One region of the Paenibacillus sp. CMM36 genome, then DNA from elsewhere that is predicted to be linked to it. Evidence: riboswitches for the same ligand, from Rfam matches in the RefSeq annotation. Region 1 holds a riboswitch; the other holds the start of a gene.

Region 1 (9,511 bases):
TTTGATTTTAGGGATTTCGATATTGTTTTAAGCTCCAGCAGTGCATTTATGAAAAGCATCCAGGTACCCAAACATACGTTTCACATTTGTTATTGTCACACACCGATGCGGTTTGCCTGGGATTACGATACATATATGGCCCGGCAGTCCAAATCCAACCTGCTCAAAAACATGCTAAAGCTGTACATGAACCGGTTGAAAACATGGGATGCCAAAACTTCGCGCAACGTAGACCAGTTTGTCGCCAACTCTTCGGTTGTTAAAAGAAGAATTTTGCACTATTACCAAAGGGATTCGGATGTCATTTTCCCACCTATTAATACATCCCGTTTTAAACGCGCTACAAACATCGGTGACTATTACCTGATCGTATCCCGATTGGTGTCCTACAAGCGCATCGATCTCGCGATCGAAGCATTCAAACGTAACGGTCTCAAGCTGCGCATTGTGGGTGAAGGACCAGATCGTAAACGACTCGAAGGTATGGCTGCCCCGAACATTGAGTTCCTCGGCAGGCTTGAGGACGAAGAGGTTAACAAGCTGATGGCAGAATGCCGAGCGCTCGTTTTTCCGGGCGAAGAGGACTTCGGTATTACGCCTTTGGAGGCGAATGCGGCCGGACGGCCTGTCATCGCTTTTCAGGGTGGGGGAGCGCTGGATACGATTGTTCCTCATGTGAACGGCGTATTTTTCCGCAAGCATCAAGTAGAGGATGTGCTAGAGGCCGTCGCAAAGGTCGAGCAGCATGCATGGAATGTGGACGATATCATTACCCATGCCCGCAAATTTGATGAAGATAACTTCAAGGATCAACTGAAAAAGTATGTAGAACAAGCCTATGTGAACTTTCTAAAAGGAGGATGAACGGAATGAAGCTGGCTGTAATTGGTACTGGATACGTTGGGCTCGTCTCGGGTGTATGTTTTGCGCAAAAAGGTAATGAGGTGATTTGTGTCGATCTGGAGCAGTACAAAATCGACATGTTGAACCGGGCAGAATCTCCGATTTATGAACCGGGTATTGAGGAATTGATCGCGCTGAATCTGGAAGCAGGTCGATTGGAGTTTACTTCGGATTTGGCTGATGCGGTACGCCGCTCGGATATCGTCATTTTGGCGGTAGGTACGCCTTCTCTGGCTAACGGCGAGGCGAACTTGTCCTACATTGAACAGGCGGCTGCTGATGTTGGGAAAGCCATGAACGGGTATAAGATTATTATGACCAAGAGTACTGTACCTGTCGGAACGAACGAAAAGATTAAGGACGTATTGGCTCGTCACACGAGTTTGTCTTTCGATATCGTATCTGCGCCGGAGTTTCTGAGAGAAGGCTCAGCCATCAATGATACGCTTCATCCGGATCGCATCATTATTGGTTTGGACAATACTGGATTGCGTGAAACAATGGTCACTCTGCATCAGGTGTTCACGGATAAAATCTATGTGACGGATATCCGTAGTGCTGAAATGATCAAATACGCGTCAAATGCGTTCCTGGCAACTAAAATTTCGTTCATTAACGAAATCGCTAATATTTGCGAAAAGGTTGGCGCCGATGTAACCTGTGTGGCTGATGGCATGGGTATGGACAAACGGATCGGCTCCTCTTTCCTACAAGCAGGGATCGGGTATGGTGGCTCTTGCTTTCCAAAAGACACAAATGCGCTTATCCAAATTGCGGGTAATGTAGACTATGAATTTAAGTTGTTGAAATCGGTGGTCGAGGTGAATACCGACCAGCGCTTTATGATTGTATCCAAGCTGCGTGAATCGCTGGGTCAACTGAACGGTGTGTCGATTGGCATTTGGGGCCTCGCCTTCAAGCCAAATACAGACGACATCCGCGAAGCTCCAGCACTGGAAATCGTAGAAACACTCATTCAGGCAGGCGCAATTGTCAAACTGTATGATCCCATTGCGATGGATAAATTCAAGGAGCACGTGGATCACCCGAATATTGTGTGGTGCTCATCCCCACAGCAAGCCGCCGAAGGTAGCGACGCTGTGTGCCTGTTGACCGATTGGGAAGAGTTCAAAAAGGTCGATCTCGTACAACTGGCCTCCCTTCTGCGCAAACCGGTTCTAATTGACGGTCGTAACGTATTCGCCGAGGAACAGATTCAAGGCTCCGGGCTGGAATACTATTCCGTGGGGCGTCCGCGGATGAGTGGGTGGAACAGAGATAAAGTGGAAGTTTAAAAAGTGACTGTGGTGGTGGGGGAGGCGCTGCGCGTGCAGATTGTTCTTCCGATTGCTGTTACCCCCGGATTTTCTTGATTGTGTAAAACATTCAAAGGTTAAAATCCGGGGGTAAAGGCAAACGCTGACGCTTCTTCAGAACAATTCTGCCCGCTCCGTTGCTTTCCGCCGTGGAGTCACAGTTTTAAACTCCCACCTTATGGGATGGGAGTAGGAAGGGCGTATCGGAAGGAGCGGCGCGGTTGATGCCGCTCCTTCCGATCAAAGCGCCTCGCGGCTGGGCCGAGCGCGTGAGCGCTAACAGGCTGACCGGACTTAATCATGTCCGGTCGCGCCTTTTGCAATAAACGGTATGATCGGCATGATGCATTTTTGAGTAGCGCAGGGGTGGATTTGAATCTGGAGAAGCGATAGCGTTCGCCTTTGGACCGGGATTCAAACCTATATACGATTTTATATAATCGAATGAATCCCGGTCCAACAGCGATCGTAAGATCAAATCCAGCCCGTAGCGGACTACTCAACCCTGCCCCATCCGATCACCCATACATTATAGAGAGGAAGTGGAGAGTTATGAAGCTCGTACTTTTGTCTGGTGGTTCCGGTAAAAGATTATGGCCTTTGTCCAACGATTCCCGTTCCAAACAATTTTTGAAGGTACTGGAGAGCCCGGAGGGGACTTCGGAATCCATGGTACAGCGGGTATGGAGACAATTGGGAGACAACGGATTATCAGAATCCTCGTTTATTGCGACAGGGAGAGCACAGGTCGAAATGATCCAGAGTCAGGTTGGGCCGAATACGCGTATCATTGTTGAGCCAGAACGCAGAGACACCTTTCCTGCGATTGCGCTGACAGCGACTTATTTATATTCCATTGCAGGTGTTTCACCTGATGAAATTGTAGCTATATTGCCTGTAGATCCTTATGTTGAGGATGCTTTCTTCGCCTCCGTAGCCCAACTGGAACATACGCTTCAGGAGAGTGAAGGCAAGCTTGCATTAATCGGGGTTGTCCCTTCCTATCCTTCAGAGAAATATGGTTACATTATTCCGAAAAACGATGCCACCCAAGGTAGCACTGGCTACCGCGAAGTGAGCCATTTTCAAGAGAAACCCGACCGGGAGCAGGCGGAGCGTCTGATTGAACGCAATGCTCTATGGAACTGCGGGGTTTTTGCGTTCAAATTAAGTTATTTGCTGGATATCTTGGCATCCAAGGGATTGCCGCTGAATTATGAAGAAATGCAAAAGCAATACGCATCTCTGGAAAAAATCAGTTTTGACTATGAAGTAGTCGAGAAGGAAAAGGACATTGTAGTTCTTCCGTATGATGGTTTTTGGAAGGATTTAGGTACTTGGAATACGCTCACAGAAGAAATGTCTAATCAACAAGTGGGCAGAGGTGTAGTAACGGAGGATTGCGTCAATACGAGTCTTATTAACGAGTTGGACATTCCTGTGGCGATCATTGGAACGAATGATCTGATTGTAGCCGCTAGCCCGGATGGCATTCTTGTGACCAATAAGGCAGAAAGTCCTCGTATTAAAGAAGTGCTCAAGGCTCATGATCAGCGTCCAATGTATGAAGAACGTCGTTGGGGGCAGTATCGGGTTGTGGATTATGTCAAATATGACGAGGGTAACGAGGTATTGACCAAACGAATCCGCGTACGAAAAGGCAAAAATATCAGCTACCAGCTTCATTTCAAACGGAGTGAAATCTGGACCATTATTAGCGGTGAAGCGGAAATTATTTTGAATGAGAAGCTACACAAAGTAAAGGCTGGTGATGTAGTCCGCATTCCTGAAGGGACGAAGCATAGCATTTTGGCTGTGACCGATGTGGATTTTATTGAGGTGCAGACTGGCTCTGAATTGGTTGAAGAGGATATTGTCCGCTTTTGTATGGATTGGAATGAAATTTCCCGTCACCAATTTATCTCATAATTATTTTCGTGAAAACGAAAAAAAGACAAATTCATGAAAATTCATGGCCCAAACTGTCGAATTTGGGCGAAAACCTGTAAATTCATGAACATGACCTATTAAATTTTGGTAAAATAAAGTCGATACTTAGGGTAAGAAGGAATCCAAACTCCTTCCAACGATAAACGCAGCCCTGTCGAAAGGCAGGTACGCAAAGCTAAAGGGCCTTCCACAAGGATGGCAGCCTGGCTACCGAAAGGAAGAGCGAAAGTGAGATTCAATTTTATTCCTCTGTATCGACTGATACGTCATGTACTCCCCGTTGTTATACTTTTTTCATTGTTGCCCGTCGGTTTTGGTGATTCTCTGTCTGTGGCGAATGCCGCTTCATTACAACCTGTTAATTCGGACGCTTCTATTCAGGCCCGTGAACTATACAATTATTTACTCAACATCTCAGGGAAAAAAATAGTCACCGGTCAGCATGATTATTTGGAAAGTCCGGATGAATTAAGTAACAAGGTCCAAAAAATCAGTCAGGCATATGTAGGTGTACACGGCTATGAGATGGGAGCTATCTCTGGTCAATCTGACGCTACAGAAGCAGCGCAACGTAAAAATGTCGTCGATAGTGCTATCCGTTGGGACAGATCCGGTGGTATTGTGACGATGACTTTTCATGAAGCGCTACCAGGTAGGCCACTGACTTGGGCCAATGTACAGGCGAAAGTAAGTCAGACAGAGTTCAACAAATACGTGACCCCAGGTACTACGCAGTATAACCTCCTCATTGCCGATCTGGATAAGGTCGCTGTATCGTTAAAGCAGCTTCGTGATGCAGGGGTTCCGGTTTTGTGGAGACCTTACCACGAGATGAATGGCGACTGGTTCTGGTGGGGAAACAAAAATAATTTCAATCAGCTATGGAATATCATGTACGACCGTTTTACCAACACACATCAATTGAACAATCTGCTGTGGGTATGGAGTCCGAATGCGCCCAATTCGTATACTGTCCCGTACACCCCGAAATACCCGGGGGATGACAGAGTGGACATCTTGGCAGTAGATATTTACAACAATGATTTTAAGCAAAGTCATTACGAAGGTCTGCTTGGGCTGGCACGGAATAAGCCGATTGCCATTGGGGAGCACGGTGAGATGCCTAGTTCTGAGGTGTTGCAGGCTCAACCTAAATGGGTATATTCCATGACTTGGGGCAAGATGCTGACTGAGAATAACACAACAAATCAAATTCAGGATTATATGAATGATTCGAGGAGTTTGACGCGGGATGATGTGAAGAATGGATTGGAAACGATTCAACCACCTGGGACAGATATACCGACCTTACCGGACGAGGGACAAAGTGAGCCTATCCCGGCTCCGCCAGTAGTGATCGTTCCCCCAGCTCCGACTCCTCCTTCTGTTCCTGATGTGGTATATGTGAACGGGTTGCGTGGCGAATATTTTAACAATATGAATTTGAATGGAAGTCCTGTTTTGATCCGTACAGATAGCAAGCTGGACTACAACTGGCGTGCCAATGCAGCTGACCCTAAGGTGAATGCCGATCAGTTCTCGGTTCGCTGGACGGGTAAAATCAAACCGCAATATAGCGAGACCTATACGTTCACCACGATATCCGATGATGGTATCCGTGTATGGGTAGACGGCAAGTTGGTGATTGACAGCTGGTTCAAACAAAGCTGGACAGAGCGTAAAGGCAGTATGACTTTGGAAGCAGGCAAAATGGTAGATTTAAAAGTAGAATACTATGATGAAAAAGGCGACGCGATGGCACGTCTAATGTGGGAAAGTCAGCATGAAGCGAAAGCGGTGATTCCCGGAAACGCTTTGTTTCTTCCTTGATTAATACTCTTTCCCGGTCCAAAAATTTGAGGAGAGAGGGTCGATCATATGATAAAAAAATGGTTATCCCATAGGTATACAGTAGTTTTATCTGGACTACTAGCGATCGTAGCTATAGCGATGATCGCTTGGTTTATATACACGCCTTCAAGAAGCGCAGAATTGCAGACGGATAAAGTAGCAGCTGCCAGTCCAGTATGGAAGCTGGGGCAGAGGGATGACTCTTCAGTGGAATTCAAAGGTGTGGTCGGCAGGGATAATATCGACATTTCTACAGCAGCTGCCTCTACCGAATCATCTGCTAAAGGAGCAATGTCAGCGTTGTCGGTAGCAGAAGAGAGTACAACAGTTCCGGTATTGCTCAGCAGTGGAGATATTCCTCCCGGTTTGAATGCGTCCACGAACCCTGAACTGACACTCCAGTATAAGCTGAATCAGATTCCTCCCAATGGTATGATATTCCGTGTTCGGATTTTAGATGCGGGCAAAGCAGTCCCACAAATGGCTGTATTTTCAAATCAACAGCTGTCCGGTATTATTCAGATTGCCGGAGTATCCGGTACTGGGAGTGCTTATAATTTCAAAAACAACTACGAGCTGTATATACCCAAAGAGCAATTGCAAAGCGGTGTTAACGTACTCAAGCTAAAGACAGCGCGCTGCCTATACTGCTCCTCTGCAGAAGATAAAAATGTGTGGTGGACTTGGGATGACTTGAGCTTGGAGACGTTAGCTTCACCTGCGACCGAACCGGTACACGGTAAATATATACTGACCGGAACAAATGTGAACAATAAAGAATTTTATTATGATCAGGGTGCAGTTAAGCATTTACCATACGTTCTCAAATGGCTGGGAATTGCTTATAGTGGCAATGTCATGAGGGTCACCTGTGCCAGCAATGTGGGCAAGGCATGTACAGACGTGGATGATTACTATCAAACGTTAAAGCAGTATAATATGCAATCGTCTGCTTTGTATTTATATACAGGTGATATCAAGCTGCAAAAAGATGGTTCTCTGCCAGAGACGGCCAAGCAAAAGTTGCGCGATTATGTAAAAAAATACGGTTCTTATCTTCAATATTATGAAGTAGATAACGAACCTGGATTATTTAATCGCTCCAAGGCGGTAAATCTGGCTGTAGCTAAGTGGTTGAATACGGAAGGGAAGCAATTGGCACCGCATCTCAAAACGGTAGCGCCGGGTTGGGCCTACTGGCCGACGTACTCTACCAAGGCGTGCAAAAATCAAACCGGAGGTACGAAAAAATGCGGTGATCCGGATGGATGGGAGCGAGACCCGGCGCAGCGTAAACAGCTGGAGGAAGTCACCGACCTGACCAACGGACACGCCTACGGTGAATCGTATAATGAAGAGGGCGGGGGCAGCTTCATTCAAAATTTGAAAACCTTCGGCGGTTCGAGCGACGGACTGGCGAAGAAGATGCTGAACACGGAGTTCGGTACCAATGATACGCATCGAGATAATCCAGATTACGGGGCTAGTCAGCCACAAGCAGCCGCATTCGACCGGATTATGCGTTCACAAATTGGGTTTGCCGATATGTTTATCCAGCACGCTGCTTTTTATAAAGATTATACGCTGTTTAAAACAGGCTTCGATCTGCAAAGTCATAACCCGGCCAACACAGAAATTTATCCGTTCGGGCAGGGACAGGACACTCGTGTTAAGATCATGAGACGCTTGAGTCTAGCCTATGCCACCCATGGGAAACCTCTGACTTATACAGTGCTGAATCCAGAGGATACCAAGGATAAAATGGTGTATGTGCGTGCGGTGGATACGTCCAAGCTTAAACCGCTGGCAGGTAGCGGCGCTACTTCAAACAAATTGCTGGTAAATCTAGTGAATTTCGAATCCACCACGCAGACCGTTCGTGTACGGGTGACAATGCCGAATGCCGGTTTGTACACGGGTGAACGTTTTGGAGCGGGTTCCACTTACAGTCAGGCACAGCGTTCCATATCAGGGCTCAAGGCTTCTCCTGCCCTTGATTTTGAAGAAAAGCTGGGCCCTGGCGAAGCGGTACAATATATTTTGGAATTAAAAAGTACAGATCAGACCGCAGCTTCAGCTCCAACAGGGGTGAAGGCTGCCTCTGTTCAGGATGGGGCGGTAGAGATTAATTGGCTTCAGGCAGAAGGCGTATCTTCCTATGATGTGCTGCGTGCTGACGGAACCGACGGGGCCTATCAGGTGATTGCCTCGCAAGTAGCGGGAAGCACGTATACAGACCGCACGGTAAAAGCCGGAAGCCACTATGTCTACAAAGTCCGAGCGACCGGAGGTACTCAGGTTTCCCAGGCAGCCGAGGCCGCTTAATCAGATCGGAATGCATATAGGACCTTAGAGTTCGAATACCTAACATCATTTCGAAATAAAACAAAAAAGAACCTATCAGGAGAAAATAGGACCTGACAGGTTCTTTTTTGTTGGAAAATCGTTCTGATTTGCCAATACTTTACGTATAATGAAGAAAAAAATAAGAAAATCCTTTTTTATTCTCGTCATAAGACGACAACATTGCAGGTGTGTATTCATATATAATAGTTTTGTTCACGACTATACATACAAGGTTTGTGGGAAATTTCTTTCCGGTGACCAAGAATAATAAAGTGAGGTTAGTGCTGAATGAACAAGGAGACAGAATTAGGGGGGAACAACCCTCTTTTTCAAAACAACGTACAGAAAGCAGGCAAAGCTGCCATCCACTTGGACATCCGGGACATTTTGCTCCAATGTGGGTTCACGATGCCAGAATGGCTAGAAAGCGACGCGGATGGAACCACATACCGGAAGGACAAGCGCGTGTAAATTCCAACGGCTGGTCTTACTTGAGCGAGACGTGAAGCAGTCGGCCGCTTTCTTTATTCCATCATTCGTTCCATTCGGACAAATGCAATAAAACGTTTGGCTTCTTCCTCAGACAAGGTGCGTCCATCAATGGTCAGGTTGAAACGTTGCAGAATATCCTCATCGGACAGTTCAAGCTGGTCCACAAATTCCCTCACATCTGAATCCAATATTGCCGCCGGATGGCTCGTACGTCCCACCAAGTAGTCAATCGTTACCCCGAAAATATCAGCGAGCTTGGTCAGGATCTCGAAATCTGGCTTGCGCCTATTTTTTTCATAGTGAGAAAGAGCTGCCCGCGTAATTCCGAGGGATTGTGCTAGTTCCTCTTGTTTTAATCCCTTATGTTCTCGTAATTCAGCGATGCGGGTGCCATAATTCATCCGTTTTTCCTCCTGAAGGCAAGGTTAAGAAAGGTAAAAAAGCAAGTTTACGCTTGACAAGATACGTTTTGTATCATAAATTAGTTATGTAAGTTACATAACGTATCTTTATTTAATAGTTTTCACTGATGTCTTCGTTTATATACCCTAAGAGGCCACCGATGATGAGCATTTTGTGCTTATTCGCTGGCTAGACCTTCTATGCGCTATTATACAACATTTTACTATAGATTAGAGGGTCATGCACCGTTC
Region 2 (9,511 bases), on a different contig from region 1:
TTTGGAAACACATCGTGAATGACAATATTTTTCATGGTGTACAAGTCTGTATTAATGGTAATCACCCAAGGTATGATTTTGGTGTTGTAATTGGGTGTGTCATACATTTTAGTCATAACTCCGCTTGTGATTTCTGTCGATACGATCTTCTGGATTCCATCTGAGGTTATGATGTTTATAACTTTTCCATTTTCATAGACACGGCCTCTGGCTTGAGTCTGGTATCGGATGGTATAGGCTGAATCTACGTCAAAGTTAAATTGAAGTTTGAAGCCGTTGCGGTCCGGATAATCAACTGGGATGACAGTATACGCCCACGATGGGAGTTCCTCCAGCGTGTTTCCTTTAAATACTTTCAAGGAACCGGGTAGCAATTCTTGAGTTTTGTTGAAATGATCAATTAAAAGAGCTTTGGCTTCGGGGATTTTTGTCTCGCCGAAGTTGTATCGTATGGCCCACGAGAGTGTTTGTGTGGCATGATCATATTTTTCAACCTTTTTGGACAAAAACTCACCACGTTCTACCTGAACAGTACCGGTAGCAGCAACGTTCTCTATCGCATCTCCTGAAAGCGTTGCTGTGTTGGAAAAACGAGTTTCGTCGCCAGTAATGCGCGTGGAATATTGAATCTGGTAGGCCGTGTTCATGCTATCGTCTTGAAAACGAATCACAAACCCTGTCCCGGCCTGATCTGCTTCAATGGCATATTCACTCGCATTTACTAGGTCTCGAACAACGGTCGATCCGTCGATATTGACTTGGAGATGATAGAGCCGGATAGAGTCTCTTCTGAGTTCCAGTCCTAAAGGAATTGGATCGGTGATGAAGGCATGCTTTACGGTGTTTAGCTGTTTGTTCACATCAATGGTCCAGTCGATCTGATTTGTGCCAGCTAGTTTCCCTTGTTTGCTTAGGGACGGCCCTGACTGGGGCTTTACATTCACGATGACCGTTTGCACCCCGCCTTTGATCGGAATCGCAATGATGACCTCTGTACTACCTTTCACTATTTCTTTTGTAAACTCGGTTTTGATTTGCAGTTTGCCGCTGACATTGGAATGAGTCTCTACATATGGGTTAAAGGTCATGATCACCTTGCCCTGACGATCTACTGTGAAGTATCCCACGGTTCCGTCGGTAGTGACTAACGGAGATGAGATATCAGTGTAGATGACAAACTGTTCTGGTAAGTGAAAGGTGAAAGTGTCTCCTGACTTATAGGTATTGTCAGGAAGCTCCCATTCATAGCCTAGTTGGATGGCTGATCCGATGTCGAATTGGCTGTCGGGACTATATACTGCATCAATGACATGCCCTGATTCGTCGGTCAGGCTCAACTTCGTTAGTATGCTCTGCGGAGTTGCATCATGTTGAGATTTTGAACTGACTGCTCCTTGAACGAAGGGGGGCGTATTTGAAGGAATCTCCCTGGGAGGTTCAAGGTTTGGGACACCGTATACAGTATCCGTAACGGTATGTGTAGGATCGGATACAGCACTCTGCGGCAGTTCTGGGGCTGGAGCATCTGCGTAAGCCAGTGTTGCGTTGAAAAAGCTTTGGACAATGAGCAATAAGGCAATGATCATTACATTTATTTTTGTTCTCATGCTCCAAGTGATTCTCCTATTCATCGTAATATGGCAATGCTTCGTTCGAAATTAGTATATTCAGCATGCTAGGCTGACATGACTATCCCAATAGAAAAAAAGCCCTGATCATAGCGATCAGGGCTTTTTTCGAGATAGGCATAGCAAATTGTGGTGGATCTATGTAAAAAAGGGCATAATAAAAAGCTCGTTCATCTGGTAGCTGGCTGCCATCCGGATAGGAAGGCCCTATAGTTTTGCGTCACTGCCTTTCGACAGCTTTGCCATTAACTTGAATAGCTTGTGCGTCTATCATCTATCAAACTGGTTTCATGTAACCTCTCATTTACAGCTTGGAACGGTTCCCCCACTTCTTGCGGAAGGAATGAGGTGTTTCTCCTACATGCTCCTTGAACAGGTTAATAAAATGGCTCGTATTGGGAATACCTACGTACCTTGCGATATCCACAATGGACATGTCACTGGTTTTAAGCCAGCTTTGAGCGGCCGTGATACGGACATTAATGAGATAATCAATCGGAGAGAAACCGATCTGCTTTTTGAAATTTTTAGCCAAATTAAACTTGTTTAATTCAAACATGTCTGCCAGCGAGTCCAGTGTTATTCGCTCACAGTAGGACTGATCCAAATATTGCTGTACCCGACGTACTTCGCTGAGGGTTTCAGCATTCACATGCTGGTGATCATAGGGATGCTGCAAGATGCACATCAGTATTTCACCAATGAGCCTGGACGTTAGCAGTTCAGCGGAAAGACTTCTGTCAGACTGCCCACAAATCAGAGCATGCAGTTTGTCCAATATAATATACGGATTATGCATGGATATTACCGGTTTATTATGCTTGGCAAATTGTTCGTAAAAGTTTCCGATCAGGTTGCCGTACAGGTATAAGCTGATAAACTCCCAGGCTTCATGACCGGAGGTGCTATATTGCACATACTCCTCACAATTAATAAAAAACAAATCATGAGGCTTTAAAATATATTTCTTGTCCCGGTATAGTAATTCTCCCTTACCAGACAACGTAAAAACAAGCAAAAAAGAGGCGAGTTCTTTTCTTTCCACCGTAAAAGCAGAAGTTTTTTGGAAGTAGCCTAATTCCTGAATATATAAAAGGGATTGCTTGGCAAAAGCGGAGGGAGTGCGCACAATTACGACAGGTTCGCCGTTCCAGAGGCCCTCGTTGTTTTTTTGGTCTGTTGTCATATTCAATTCCTTTACAAAGAAGCAATTTTATCTAGCTTATCTTGGTTTGATTTAACCAATATATAATGGCTGATTAAACATGATTTACTATATATAAAAGTTTATTTTATCACATGAAATATGTCTATATATCAAAATATGTTTGTAAGTTTTATAGAAGCCTCGCTCTTATGGACATCTAACCTGATCGTCCGTATAAAAGGTCGAATATTGTTGAAAGAATTCTGAGGTCATCATGGATTCAAATCCTTTCTGGGGTCAAAGATAGAATTAGTGCTGAAAAAGATATCTTACATGCCCATTCAACTTTTCCCTTCACTTCTCCTTTCGGTTTAAGAAATTTAGGACTTGGTTCTGATAAAATGGTTCGTAAGGCTTATTATTAAAAATGAGATTTTGGGCCTAGTGTTGTGATTTAGTTCACGAACATGAATGTAAAAAAGAGAGATATATGCATAAAAAATTACGCAAAAAGTGGCCTTACGCGTTTCATCAAGAGTGCTTTCAACTTTGGAAATGACACGGGCAATGATATGATGGGTAATACAGGTATAGTGCTTTACTTACTCGACAGTCAGTTTGGAGGATTACAGGATGGGAAAACCCAAAAATACGAAAACCGCAGCGGCTTGGTCGCTTGTTATTCTAGGGGCAGGCTTTGCAGCCACATTGCCCTTCCAGCAATATGGCTGGGCTCGTTTGTTAGCCGGAGCTTTTGAGGCAGGACTTGTAGGGGGACTGGCGGACTGGTTCGCTGTCACTGCTTTGTTCCGTCATCCGCTAGGCATTCCGATACCACATACCGCGCTGCTTCCTAAAAATAGGGACAAGCTCACAAATGCCTTGGTGAGTACGGTGGAAAATAACTTGCTAAACAAAGACAGCATCGCGTCTAAAATTGCAGATATTCGTTTGGCCGATTTGGTGCTGGGTGGTGTGGAAAAAGGTTTGCGCACGCCGGAGGCGGCGGCATCCATAGATGTTCTTGCCAAGCGGCTCGTCCAGTCGCTCCCGCTCGCGGAATTGGCTCCGGTCATCGTGGCAGAGCTCAAGCGGCAGATGACTGACTTTGACGCCGGACCGCTGCTGGAGGCGCTTGCTCGTCAGACCAGCGAGAAGGGTTATGATCGCCGCGCGCTGGATTACACGCTGGAACAAGCCGAGTCCTGGCTTTTGCGACCCGAAACGGGCTATACGCTGGGTACCTTAGGTATGCAGGCTGTCAGCGGTTTGCAGGTGAGCGGACTGATGCAGTTTGCCTTGAACGCATTCCTCGGCTATCTGAACGAAGAGCGTATGGGTGAAATGATTCGTCATTTTTTGCTGGATCAGGTAGCAGAACTGCAAAGGGAAGAGCACCCGCGCCGTCAGGCCGTGCTGGATGGTCTAAGAACACAGGTGACCCGATTGGCGACGAAAGATACGGTTCAGGAAGGGTTGAACGGCTGGAAGGATAGCCTTGTTGAAGCCTGGGAAGGTGATGCGTCGGTGCTGGGAAAAATGGAGGAACTGCGTATACGCTTATTGGACTACATGGAAGACGGAAGCTATGTGCAGACCTATATTTTACCGCTATTGGATCGAATGTTGACTGATTTAAGAGGGAATACCGAGCTGCTGGACAAGATTAATGTGCGAATTGTGGAAGGTATTACTGGACTGGTGGAAGCCAACCATAGTCGGATTGGTAACTTGGTGCGCGAAAATGTAGACAAAATGGATAACAAATCCCTGATTGCACTGATGGAGGACAAACTGGGACAGGATTTGCAGTGGATACGTATTAATGGCGCAGTTACAGGCTTCCTGATCGGCATTGTGCTGACAGGTATCCGTATGCTAATCCAATAGATCAGAAAAAGCTACAGATAGGGTTGTGGAAGCATGAGGCTTTGGCATGAACATTTAATCGACAAGTTACCCCGTCCGCAACTGCTGGGGCAACATCGTGAGTGCTGTGCCCTGCGCGGGAATGGGTGGGGCAAGCCACACGCCACGGTGAATTATGTGTTCGATTATCACCCCATGCTGCTGGTGCGCTATCATAGGCTCATTATGGACGAAATGAAAAGCAGAGGGTACAATGTTGACCCACTATGGGAACAGCCTTTGTATCGCGGTAAGCAGTGTGAGCCTTGGGAGGCAGAGCTGGGTGAGGAACTGGCAGGCGCGGGTGCATATGTGGAGCATGACGATGAGTATATGAAGGAGTGCCTGGATAACCTGGCTTCCAAGGGGATTTTAATAGAAATTGAAGTGACCTAAAAAAGACGGGCTGTGGTAGGTTCATCATTCAGATGAAGTGCCGCAAGCCCGCTTTTTTGATGCTTCAATGTTCATCGTTTGGGAGAGAATCGGGATATTAGATTACAGAATCCAGCGTGTGACCTTTTCCAGGGGTTGTCTGGATTTTTCACGTTTGGGTTCATGAGCGCGATAACCGAAGGCAGCAATGACTGAAATATCGAGCAGCCCGTTCTCCAGCAGTCCTTCTTCCTCCAAAATGGCATGCACCTGATCGTAGTTAAAACCCTCAATCGGACAGGAGTCAATACCGATCTGAGCCGCCGCGGTCATCATATTGCCTAAGGCAATATAGGTTTGCTTGGAAGCCCAGTCAAATAGCGTACGTTCGTTTTCCAGCAGGTGTTGACTTTCACCCTGGAAAATCTTATAGCGGCCTGGCAGTGAGGCAAATTCCTCCTCAGACATACCTTTAACCTCTTTATACATATACTCCACGTAAGGAGAATCATAACGAACATCCTTGCGCGCCAAAATCAGGATGACGTGGCTAGCCGCAGGAATCTGCTTTTGGCCACCGCTGGAAACCGCAGCCAGCTTCTCTCTTAATGCCTGATTTTGTACAACTACAAACTGCCATGGTTCAAAACCGACGGAGCTTGGAGAAAGTCGCCCGGTTTCGAGAATGAACTGAAAATCCTCTTCCGGTATGATGCGATTGGGATCAAATTCTTTCGTGGCGTGCCTGAACAGAAAGGCGTCCAGAATTTCCTGTTTTTTAGCTGATGTATTAGACATAAAATGTACTCCTTTGGGTATGGGTTTAGTTGGTGCTCTATGGGTTTTCTGCTACTATAATGAGAGCTGATATCGAATATATAGTTATCATATAGAAAGTTTTTGCAGGGAACAAGTACGCACATATTTGTTTCTTGTCATACGTCTGAGGCTATTGGTTTACACATTCTACAGAAAGAAGGGTATACATGGCACAGGAGATGGAACATGCAGTTAGCGTTAATTTTGGATGTCCGGTAGCGAAAACCGTCGGGGTTATAGGCGGCAAATGGAAGGGAGTCATCTTGTATCATTTGACCACAGGACCGCGGCGCTATAACGAAATTCGACGGACCTTGCCTAATATTACACAGCGGATGCTAACCTTGCAGTTGCGTGAATTAGAGAGAGATGGCATTGTGCACCGTGAAATTTATAACGAGAACCCACCGCGTGTGGAATACTCGCTTACCCCGTTAGGAGATACGTTAAGGCCATTGCTGGATTTTATGAGAGACTGGGGGATCTTCTATGGAGAACAGGGTTGCGAGCCTGTGACGACAACTTCCAAATCAGGCAAGCACTTTTGTTAAAGGGAATGAAGAAAGCCCGCCAGATGATTTCATAGAAGACTCATAAGAAATCATCTGGCGGGCGAAATAAGGTCGGTTTTACTTGGATAAAATGTACACTTATTTAAACTCGATGGCTTCGTTCATCTGTGACCAGGCCGTTTCTCCAATGATGCCCAAGCGCCAGATAGCGATTCCTTTGAGGTCATAACGTTTGGCTAAACCGATCTTGGCGTTAACGGTGCTGTCTTTTTCGCTACCCATCGAAATCCCCAAAATGAGCTTGTCCCGCGAGGTTTCCTTCAAGGCCAGTTGGATGGCTTCATCCACTTTTTCCAAAGGCTCAGGTGTAGCCTTTTGTCCGTAATCATAAGCCATGATGATCAGATCGTCCGCCAGATTGCCCAGCGTTTTGTAGTCATAGCCAGAGTAAGAACTGTTCAGCGGATGCAGAACGACGGTGAGCTTGAGCCCGGCCTGATGCGCTTTGGTCGATAGCTTTTTAATAAAGGTGTTGTAGTCTGAACGAGCTTTGGCTTTGTCGCCGCTCCAGCCCAATCCTTCCAGGTCTAGCGTAATGCCTTTAAATTGTTTGTCGGTGGCGGTGCTGACAATTTGGGAAATGGTTTGTTCTTGAAGCTGCGCATTTTCCAAAACTTTGGTCAGCTCGTGATTGCCATCTCCGGAATAGACCATCAGGTAAGGGGAAGTCCCCTGGCTGTCTGCCTCCTGCACAATGGACTCTGGCGTTACAGTTCCAGCGGCTTGAGGCCATTTGTATTCTTTGCCGTTTGTGGTAAATTGTCCGTTCGTATCAATTCGACTCCAGCCGAAGGCAACGACGTTAAAATCCGGTATTTTGGATTTTTGGTCAAAGGAAGACAGCGCATAGAAGCCTACTGTATACATCGATTCACGAGGCGATGTAATGGAGACCGTCCGTGTTCCCTGGTTCCAGTTCACCGTGGCTCCAAACTGCTGCCCGAAAAAGCCCAGCGGAATCATGGTGCTGCCGTGCACGGTTTGCGGAGCGGCTGTTAGTTGAACCGCTTGTCCGTCCACTGTGGCATTGCGGCTACCCATCTTTAGAATCACCTGCTTGGTAGCAGAATCTTGCGCTTTGGTAGCGGTGATGCTTTGGCTGGCTTGGTCCCATTTCACTGTAATGCCAAGAGCTTCAGAAATCGCACGAAAGGGAACCATGGTCGTGCCGTTCATCATGGCAGGTTGTACAGGGAACGGTAATGGATATCCGTCCAGCATAATGCTGATCTTGCCGGCTTCAGCTTGTGCCAAGGGGCTATAGATGCCCACTGTGGTACTCAGAAAAATAGCACTAGATAACAAAGCCTTATTTACGATTTTCATCCTATGATCTCCTATGCTCAATAGATTGCAATGCTATCATGTTAGAATCGTGAGGTATCTATCATTTTACCAAAAAAATGATAGAAAGGTGAATGTGAAATAATAGGATGAGATGAATCTGAATATGTGTTAAAGCTGAATATTAATCGTTTTCTTTCATACCAAAAAAGCTGACCCCTTTTAAATAGGTATCAGCTTTTCTTTTTAAAACGATCTTAACTTTATCCGTAACCCAGATTACTTGCGGCGCTTGAGTGCAATGCCGACAGCTGCGGCACCAAGAACGACTGCAATGATCGAGAGAACGAGTGCTGTCGTTTGTGCAGCAGAGCTGGCTGGAGCAGAAGCGGCAGGTGCAGCTTCTACAGCATTGTTCGAAGCAGGTGCGGGGTTGCTATCTTTAGCCGTATCTGTGCTGGCGTGGCCTGCTGCCGTACCCGCTGAATCGTGTCCGCTGTCTGCGGCAGGGGCAGGGGTTGCGGACGTGGCGTCCGTCGTAATTTCGGTAATGGAATGAGGATTGCTACTTCCTTCGTCGCCTGTCCATTCCACGATACTTCCGTCACTGTAATACTGGAAGGCGTCCCAGGCTGCTGCGGTATTCTGGTCTGCATTTTGCGCTACAAAGCCGAAACGCTGATACTGACCTACTTGAATGCCGTCTTTTTCAGTCGTCCAGGTCACGGTGATTACTTTGCCAGAGCTGTCCTTTTCGGTGGCTACCTTCCAATCCGGTACAGGCTCGTATTGTTTGAAAACGACCTCTTTCGGAATTTTCAAGGCGACTTTGGTGGTTGGAATGTTTTTTTCCACGGGTACTTTCAATGTGTACGTTTCCCACGCATTAGGTTGTGAAACAGAAGGCTTGACTGTCACATGTGCACTGGCCATACCTGCAAAAAGTAAGGCACCCGCTGCGATTAGACCCACAGAGGTCGCAAACCTGGAAAATCTGGATTTTGCTGTTTGAATTGTTGTATTCATATTCAATTATTCGCTCCTTTTAACTGAGGATTTCACAAAATCCTGAAGTATAAAATAATTATTTCTTACCGCCTACATGCAGGGTGAATTCAGCATCAACCGCATCGAGTGAAGCCGTCAGAGCATGTACCTTTACCGCCCATGTTCCTTCGGAGGTCATCAATTCCTGACTGCGGAATGGCTGTTGCTGCTTCACAGGTAGAACAAATTCCTGTTGATCTTGGTCAGGGTCTGCTGGAGTGAGCGTTAATGTAACCTGCTGGATTCCTGAAACGGCAGCACCCTTGCTGTCCTGAACGGATACCTTAAATTCATTGCTGCCCACAGCATTGGGACTGACTGCCAGGGTAACGTTATATCCACCCGTAGTGCGAGTCTCCTCAAACGGTACAGCAGGTGCCTGACCGGGTGACAGGTGAGTGAGCACCGCAGTCAACAGCATCACGAGCAGGCCGACGGACAACTCGGCACGCAATCCCCGGGCGGCTTGCTTGCTGGGCGCCGCTTGCCGTGCGCTGCGGAACTGGCTGGCCGCGAAGGCCAGCATGACTAGCAGCAGCGCTGCCTTGCCGAGCAGAACGAGTCCATAGGACGTGTTCAGCAGCATGGAGGGAGCCGGAATGTACAGCACGGCTCCATATATACCGGTGGCGAGTAACGCCGCCACCATAGCAATGCCCCAGCCGGCGAAGCGGCGCAAGGCGGCTTGTCGTAGAGTTGCCCGCTCGGATACGGGCAACTCTGCTCCGGCA

The links. A riboswitch is a leader RNA that binds a small molecule or an ion and turns the genes downstream of it on or off. The one in region 1 is predicted to bind cyclic di-GMP.
Region 2: it holds a riboswitch for cyclic di-GMP, as region 1 does, so the genes downstream of both, ACWA2B_RS07510 (collagen binding domain-containing protein) here and ACWA2B_RS00530 (glycosyl hydrolase) in region 1, are expected to answer to the same signal.

The regions. Positions count from the first base shown of each region.
Region 1 covers NZ_JBSEDY010000001.1:111,021-120,531, forward strand. The annotation lists gene ACWA2B_RS00510 (glycosyltransferase) at 1-864, shown strand, start outside; gene ACWA2B_RS00515 (UDP-glucose dehydrogenase family protein) at 870-2,198, shown strand; gene ACWA2B_RS00520 (hypothetical protein) at 2,396-2,722, opposite strand; gene ACWA2B_RS00525 (sugar phosphate nucleotidyltransferase) at 2,772-4,148, shown strand; cyclic di-GMP riboswitch class I at 4,304-4,384, shown strand; gene ACWA2B_RS00530 (glycosyl hydrolase) at 4,398-5,999, shown strand; gene ACWA2B_RS00535 (hypothetical protein) at 6,048-8,345, shown strand; gene ACWA2B_RS00540 (hypothetical protein) at 8,655-8,837, shown strand; gene ACWA2B_RS00545 (helix-turn-helix domain-containing protein) at 8,891-9,259, opposite strand.
Region 2 covers NZ_JBSEDY010000003.1:32,701-42,211, forward strand. The annotation lists gene ACWA2B_RS07510 (collagen binding domain-containing protein) at 1-1,607, opposite strand, end outside; cyclic di-GMP riboswitch class I at 1,802-1,882, opposite strand; gene ACWA2B_RS07515 (AraC family transcriptional regulator) at 1,933-2,814, opposite strand; gene ACWA2B_RS07520 (DUF445 domain-containing protein) at 3,409-4,665, shown strand; gene ACWA2B_RS07525 (TIGR02328 family protein) at 4,699-5,079, shown strand; gene ACWA2B_RS07530 (NAD(P)H-dependent oxidoreductase) at 5,182-5,856, opposite strand; gene ACWA2B_RS07535 (winged helix-turn-helix transcriptional regulator) at 6,045-6,428, shown strand; gene ACWA2B_RS07540 (stalk domain-containing protein) at 6,528-7,775, opposite strand; gene ACWA2B_RS07545 (YcnI family copper-binding membrane protein) at 8,013-8,759, opposite strand; gene ACWA2B_RS07550 (copper resistance CopC/CopD family protein) at 8,818-9,511, opposite strand, start outside.